2 regions of the Streptomyces sp. NPDC048278 genome follow, and region 1 is predicted to be linked to the other one. Evidence: riboswitches for the same ligand, from Rfam matches in the RefSeq annotation. Region 1 holds a riboswitch; the other holds the start of a gene.
What was found. Region 1 has a riboswitch for glycine ahead of gcvT (glycine cleavage system aminomethyltransferase GcvT). Riboswitches for the same ligand answer to the same signal wherever they lie in the genome.
Positions count from the first base shown of each region.

Region 2: it holds a riboswitch for glycine, as region 1 does, so the genes downstream of both, gcvP (aminomethyl-transferring glycine dehydrogenase) here and gcvT (glycine cleavage system aminomethyltransferase GcvT) in region 1, are expected to answer to the same signal.

Region 1 covers NZ_JBEZLP010000005.1:354,597-357,993, forward strand. Annotated here, with positions in the region: gene AB0D74_RS12355 (enhanced serine sensitivity protein SseB) at 1-219, opposite strand, end outside; gene AB0D74_RS12360 (AAA family ATPase) at 320-988, opposite strand; glycine riboswitch at 1,178-1,275, shown strand; gene gcvT (glycine cleavage system aminomethyltransferase GcvT) at 1,434-2,576, shown strand; gene gcvH (glycine cleavage system protein GcvH) at 2,782-3,159, shown strand; gene glyA (serine hydroxymethyltransferase) at 3,207-3,397, shown strand, end outside.
Region 2 covers NZ_JBEZLP010000007.1:8,992-12,388, reverse strand. Annotated here, with positions in the region: gene gcvP (aminomethyl-transferring glycine dehydrogenase) at 1-1,174, opposite strand, end outside; glycine riboswitch at 1,352-1,445, opposite strand; gene AB0D74_RS14630 (PRC-barrel domain-containing protein) at 1,559-1,939, shown strand; gene AB0D74_RS14625 (DNA polymerase IV) at 2,039-3,394, opposite strand.

The sequences.
Region 1 (3,397 bases):
GGTGGGCAGGTCCAGCGGGCCGCTGTGCGGGCCGCCGCCCTCGGGCAGCGGGATCCACAGGAAGCTCCGGCCCAGTACCTCGATGAGCCGGCCCGCCGCCGCGGGCATGCCGAGGGAGGCCGACAGGACCTCCTCCAGTTCGTTGCCGGGCCACCCGCCGTGCGGGTGGGGGTGCGCCTGTGCCGGGAAGTCCGCGGGAATGTCCGCCGGGAAGTCCATCTGCCTACCGCCTGCTGGAAACCGCTGCTGAGGCTGGAAAGGCTAGCGGGTGACACCGACAAAGCCACCCCACCAGCCGGTTCGGGCCGCCTTCGGGCGCTCAGCGCGCGAAGGCGATCCGGCGCAGTACGTCCGCCGCGTCCCGGTCGAGGAGGACCGCCGAGCCGACGCCCTCGGGCAGCTTCCCCTTCTCCGCCGCGCGCAGCAGCCGCCCGGCCGCCCGGCGGTGGCGCAGGAAGGCGTACCGGGAGACGCCCCGGCCGCGCTCGCGCTGGCCGTCCAGCGCCGTGCCCGGCGTGACGTCGAGGAGCAGCAGGTGCAGGGTGCCGCCGCGGCGGCGGGCCGCCCGGGCCAGCCAGTCCCGCACCCAGGCCTGGGTCCCGCAGTCGTGCACGACCACGCCCTCACCGGTGCCCAGGGCCCGGCGCAGCCCGGCGTAGTGGGCGAGGCGGACCAGCGGGCGGTAGGCGGCGTACGGCAGGAGCCGGGCCAGCCGGGCGTCCCAGCGGTCGCGGGTGTCCTGGGAGTCGATGCGGATGCCCTGGACGGTGCGGTGCATCAGCGTGGACTTGCCGCTGCCGGGCAGCCCGGTGACCACCACCAGGTCCCGGGGGCCGAAGAGCAGGCCGTGCGGGCTGTGCCCGGCGCGGTCGCGCAGATCGCGGACGACCGGTGCGGGGACCTCGCCGCGCCGCTCGCGGGCCGGGGCCGTCGGCTGCTGGGGCAGGGCGATGCCCGTCGTCGTCGCGAATGCCGTGGTCCTTGTCACCGTGACCGTCCTCCCTGGGGGTTCAGGAAAGGTTCTCCCCACTTAACGTAAAGAGAAGGTAATGCACGGTGCCTCGCGGTTCCGTACGCGTTCTGCCACAGGCCCGTCACAGAACGGAGGGGCAGGTCCGGCCTGCCACGGCCCCGGGCGGCGTGCAATGATGTCCGCGCCAACTGCATACCGGCCGCTTGAATCCGCGCGGGAGAGTCCCCAGCCGTCTTCGCTGGGGCGCCGAAGGAGCAAGTCCCTCCCTTGAATCTCTCAGGCCCCGTTACCGCGCGGGCGAGGCACATCTGAAAAGCGGGCCGCTGTGTCAGTGGCTCCACCCAAGGTGCAAGCCGTGATCACGTCCGTGGTCAGGGCGAACCTCTCAGGTTCCGATGACAGATGGGGAGGACAGCCCTCGCCTGTCATGCCCTTGGGACCTTCGGGAGACGACCGACCGATGAGCAGTACCGATTCCTCCGCACCCCGCCGTACCGCGCTCGACGCCCTGCACCGCTCGCTCGGCGCGACCATGACCGACTTCGCCGGCTGGGACATGCCCCTGCGCTACGGCTCCGAGCGCGACGAGCACGTCGCCGTACGGACCCGGGCCGGGCTCTTCGACCTCTCCCACATGGGCGAGATCACCGTGACCGGGCCGCAGGCCGCCGCCCTGCTGAACCACGCCCTGGTCGGCAACATCGCCTCCGTCGGCGTGGGCCGGGCCCGCTACACCATGATCTGCCGCGCCGACGGCGGCATCCTGGACGACCTGATCGTCTACCGGCTGGCCGAGACGGAGGCCGCTGCTTCCGAGTACCTCGTCGTCGCCAACGCCTCCAACGCCCAGGTCGTCCTCGACGCGCTCGTGGAGCGGTCCGCCGGGTTCGACGCCGAGGTCCGCGACGACCGGGACGCGTACGCGCTGCTCGCCGTCCAGGGCCCCGAGTCCCCGGGCATCCTCGCGTCCCTCACCGACGCCGACCTGGACGGCCTGAAGTACTACGCCGGGCTGCCCGGCACCGTCGCCGGCGTCCCGGCGCTGATCGCGCGCACCGGCTACACCGGCGAGGACGGCTTCGAGCTGTTCGTGAAGCCGGAGCACGCGGTGGAGCTGTGGCAGGCGCTGACCAAGGCCGGTTCCGCGGTGGGCCTGGTGCCGTGCGGGCTGTCCTGCCGGGACACGCTGCGGCTGGAGGCGGGCATGCCGCTGTACGGGCACGAGCTCACCACCTCGCTCACCCCCTTCGACGCCGGGCTCGGCCGGGTGGTCAAGTTCGAGAAGGAGGGCGACTTCGTGGGGCGCGCGGCGCTCGCCGAGGCCGCCGCCCGTGCGGAGCAGAACCCGCCGCGGGTGCTCGTCGGCCTGGTCGCCGAGGGCCGCCGGGTGCCGCGCGCCGGATACCAGGTGGTCGCCGGCGGCGAGGTGATCGGCGAGGTCACCTCGGGCGCCCCCTCCCCGACCCTGGGCAGGCCGATCGCCATGGCGTACGTCGACGCGGCGCACTCGGCGCCGGGCACGGCGGGCGTCGGCGTGGACATCCGGGGCAGCCACGAGCCGTACGAGGTCGTGCGGCTGCCGTTCTACAAGCGCCAGAAGTAGCCGGACGCCACCGGACCGGTCCGGAGCCGTCCGGAGCCGGACGGATCCTTCTGGACCCGTCCGGAGCCGACCGCAGCCGACCGCAGCCGACCGCAGCCGACCGCAGCCGACCGGCGTGACCTCGCCCACATCACCGCAGGTCACGCACGTTCCCAGCAGTCCCCCCCTTCACCAGCACTCCCCCGCGTACAGGAGAATTCAGGCCATGAGCAACCCCCAGCAGCTGCGTTACAGCAAGGAGCACGAGTGGCTGACGGCCGCCGAGGACGGCGTGGCGACGGTCGGCATCACGGAGCACGCGGCCAACGCGCTCGGTGACGTCGTCTTCGTCCAGCTCCCGGCGGTCGGCGACACGGTGACCGCGGGCGAGTCCTGCGGCGAGCTGGAGTCGACCAAGTCGGTGTCCGACCTGTACGCGCCGGTCACCGGTGAGATCACCGCGGTCAACGAGGACGTCGTCGACGACCCGTCCCTGGTGAACTCGGCCCCCTTCGAGGGCGGCTGGCTGTTCAAGGTGCGGGTCACGGACGAGCCGGGCGACCTGCTCTCCGCCGACGAGTACACCGCCTTCACCGCCGGCTGAGAGCCGCCGCAGACCCCGGCCTAGGAGTCGTACAACAGATGTCCGCTTTGCATACGCTGAACACGCCCCTGCACGAGCTCGACCCCGAGGTAGCCGCCGCGGTCGACGCCGAACTGGTGCGCCAGCAGTCCACCCTGGAGATGATCGCCTCGGAGAACTTCGCTCCGCTCGCGGTCATGGAGGCGCAGGGCTCGGTCCTCACCAACAAGTACGCCGAGGGCTACCCGGGCCGCCGCTA
Region 2 (3,397 bases), on a different contig from region 1:
CGCCGTGCACGATCTCGACGCCGCCGGCCGTGAGCCCCGCGGCGAGGATCGTGGCGTAGCGGTGCGTGCGCTGCGCGATGGCCCTGAGCCCCTCGGGCCCGTGGTAGACGGCGTACATGCCGGCCATCACGGCGAGCAGCACCTGCGCGGTGCAGATGTTGCTGGTGGCCTTCTCGCGCCGGATGTGCTGCTCGCGGGTCTGCAGCGCCAGCCGGTAGGCCTTGTTCCCGTCGGCGTCCACGGAGACGCCCACGAGCCGTCCGGGCAGGCTGCGCGCGAACTTCTCGCGGACCGCCATGTAACCGGCGTGCGGCCCGCCGAAGCCCATCGGCACACCGAACCGCTGGGTGGTGCCCACGGCGATGTCGGCCCCGAGCTCGCCCGGCGAGGTCAGCAGGGTCAGCGCGAGCAGGTCGGCGGCGACGGTGACGAGCGCGCCGGCCTCGTGCGCCTGCTCGACGACGGCCTTGATGTCGCGTACGGCACCGGAGGCGCCGGGGTACTGGACGAGTACCCCGTTGATCTCCCGCCCGGCGAGGTCAGCCGGGATGCCGTCGCTCAGGTCGGCGACGACGACCTCCACGCCCGTCGGCTCGGCCCGGGTCCGGATCACGGCGACGGTCTGCGGCAGCGCGTCCGCGTCGACGACGAAGACGCCCTTCTTGTTCTTGCCCATGCGCAGGGACAGGGCCATCGCCTCGGCGGCGGCCGTGCCCTCGTCGAGCAGCGAGGCACCGGAGGTGGGCAGCCCGGTGAGGTCGGCGACCACGGTCTGGAAGTTCAGCAGCGCTTCGAGGCGGCCCTGGGAGATCTCCGGCTGGTACGGCGTGTAGGCCGTGTACCAGGCGGGGTTCTCCATCACGTTGCGCAGGATGACGGGCGGCGTGAAGGTCCCGTAGTACCCGAGGCCGATCATCGAGTCGAGCACCTGGTTGCGGTCGGCCAGCGACCGCAACTCGGCCAGCACCTCGGCCTCGGTGCGGGCGCCGGGCAGCTCCAGCCGGTCGGCGTTCTTGATCACGTCCGACACGGCGGCGGCGGTCAGCTCGTCGAGCGAGCCGTATCCGACCTGGGCGAGCATCTTGGCCCGGGCCTCGTGGTCGGGGCCGATATGGCGCTGCTCGAAGGGAATCCCCTGCTCAAGCTCGGAGAGCGGGATGCGCTGGGCGGTCATTGCGGAGGCCTCCTGGTCTGACGCGACCTTCGGGGGGTACCCCGGCACGGGTACCCCGACGGCCTCCCCCTCTGTCATCTAACCTGAGAGCTTCACCGGTGCGCCCTCGCGGACCACCGGCTTTCACCGTCGGTGAGAGCGGACACCGTCGACGTCCGCCCTGCTTTCCAGAGTGACCTCGTCCGTGCGGTACGTGAGCCTGAGAGATTCCGGGGAGGATTTGCTCCTTCGGCGCCTCCGGTTTCCCGGAGGACTCTCCCGCACGGGGTCGTCAGCCGCTGTCAGCCTACCAGCGAGGGCAACACCAGGCTCTTCGAGTGGCCGCCTCCTTCAATGTGCTCTTTTGTAGTGCTTACGGATGAGTTGCGACCAAGTGGAGGGCCCGTGCAGACCGACATCGATCCGCGCAACCTGATCGGCCGCAAGGCGTTCGACCGCAACGGCACGAAGATCGGCACGATCGACGAGGTGTACCTCGACGACGCGACGGGCGTGCCGGAGTGGGCGGCCATACGCACCGGCCTGTTCTCCCGGGACGCCTTCGTGCCCCTGGAGCCCAGCGAACTGGTCGAGGGCACCCTGCAGGTTCCCTTCGACCGCGCCCTGATCAAGGACGCCCCCGACTTCGGCGTGGGCCGCCACCTCTCGCCGGAACAGGAGCTCCAGCTCTACCACCACTACGGCCTGGACACGACTCCCCCGCCCCAGGCCCGCCCGGACCACGACTTCGGCAAACTGGCGGGCACGGAGGACGGGGCTACCTAGCGCGGGCAGGCGTGCCGCAGGGCGGCACGGGTGGGCGCAGCGGCACCCTGCAAGCGCCGGGAAGCGTCCCCACCCCCGGCCCCCACCCCCGGCCCACGCTCAGCCCGGCACCAGCGGCAACGGCTCCGCAGGCTCCAGCTCAGGGTCCTCGACCCGGAACGTCCGTACCCGCCCCGGCCCCGCCGCACCCGGCGTCTCGAACCGCACCGTCACCCGTCCCAGCCCGCTCCCCTGCACCCATCCGTGCCCGTACTCGGCATGCCGCACATCGTGCCCCGCGGGCCACCGCCGCTCGGCGGCCACCTGCTCCTCCGCAGCAGCGGGCTCCACGGCGGCCTCCTCCGCCGCGAACTCCGCCGCCCCTTGCCCCGCCCCCGCCCCGGCCGCCGCCTGCGCGAACAGGTCCTCCTGCGTGTAGTCGGCCAGCCCCGACACCCCCACCCCCAGCAACCGCACACCCCCCGTCGTGTCCACCGAGTCCAGCAGCCGCGCCGCCGCCTCCCGCACCACCGCCGGGTCGTCGGTCGGCCCCCTGAGCGTCTCGGACCGGGTGAGCGTCGAGAAGTCGTACCGCCGTACCTTCAGCACGATGGTCCGCCCGGAGAGCCCGGCGCCGCGCAGCCGCCGCACGCACCGGTCGGCCAGCCGCTGCACCTCCAGCCCCACCCGCAGCCGGTCGTGGATGTCCACGTCGTAGGTGTCCTCGACCGACACCGACTTCGTCTCCCGCTCGGCCACCACGGGCCGCTCGTCGTGTGCGAGCGCCATCGCGTACAGCGCGTGCCCGTGGGCCTTGCCCAGCAGCCGTACCAGCTCGTCCTCCCCCGCCTCGGCGATCTCGTCGACCGTGGTGATCCCGGCCCGCCGCAGGTGGTCCCCCGTCGCCGGCCCCACCCCCGGCAGGGTCCGCACCGTCATCGGCCCCAGCATCGCCCGCTCCGTGCCCGGCTCGATCAGCACCAGCCCGTCGGGCTTGGCCTGCTCGGAGGCGATCTTCGCGAGCATCTTGGAGGCGGCGAGCCCGACCGACCCGGAGAGCCCGGTGACGGTCCGTATGTCCGCGCGCAGCCTCTCCCCCACCAGCCGCGCCGACACGGCGTCCCGGGCCACCTCACCGGCCTCCAGATCCACGAACGCCTCGTCCAGGCTGAGCGGCTCCACCAGCGGCGAGAGTCCGCGCAGCAGCCCCATCACCTGCTCGCTGATCGACCGGTACAGCCCGAAGCGCGGCACCAGGTACGCGGCGTTCGGCGCCAGCCGCCGTGCCTGCCCCATCGGCATCGCGGAGTGCACCCCGAACACCCGGGCCTCGTACGACGCGGTGGCCACCACACCGCGCGGTCCGAGCCCGCCCACGACCACGGCCTTCCCGCGCAGGCTCGGCTTGGACGCCTGCTCCACCGAGGCGAAGAAGGCATCCATGTCGAGATGCAGGATCGTGGGCGCGTTTCTCACACC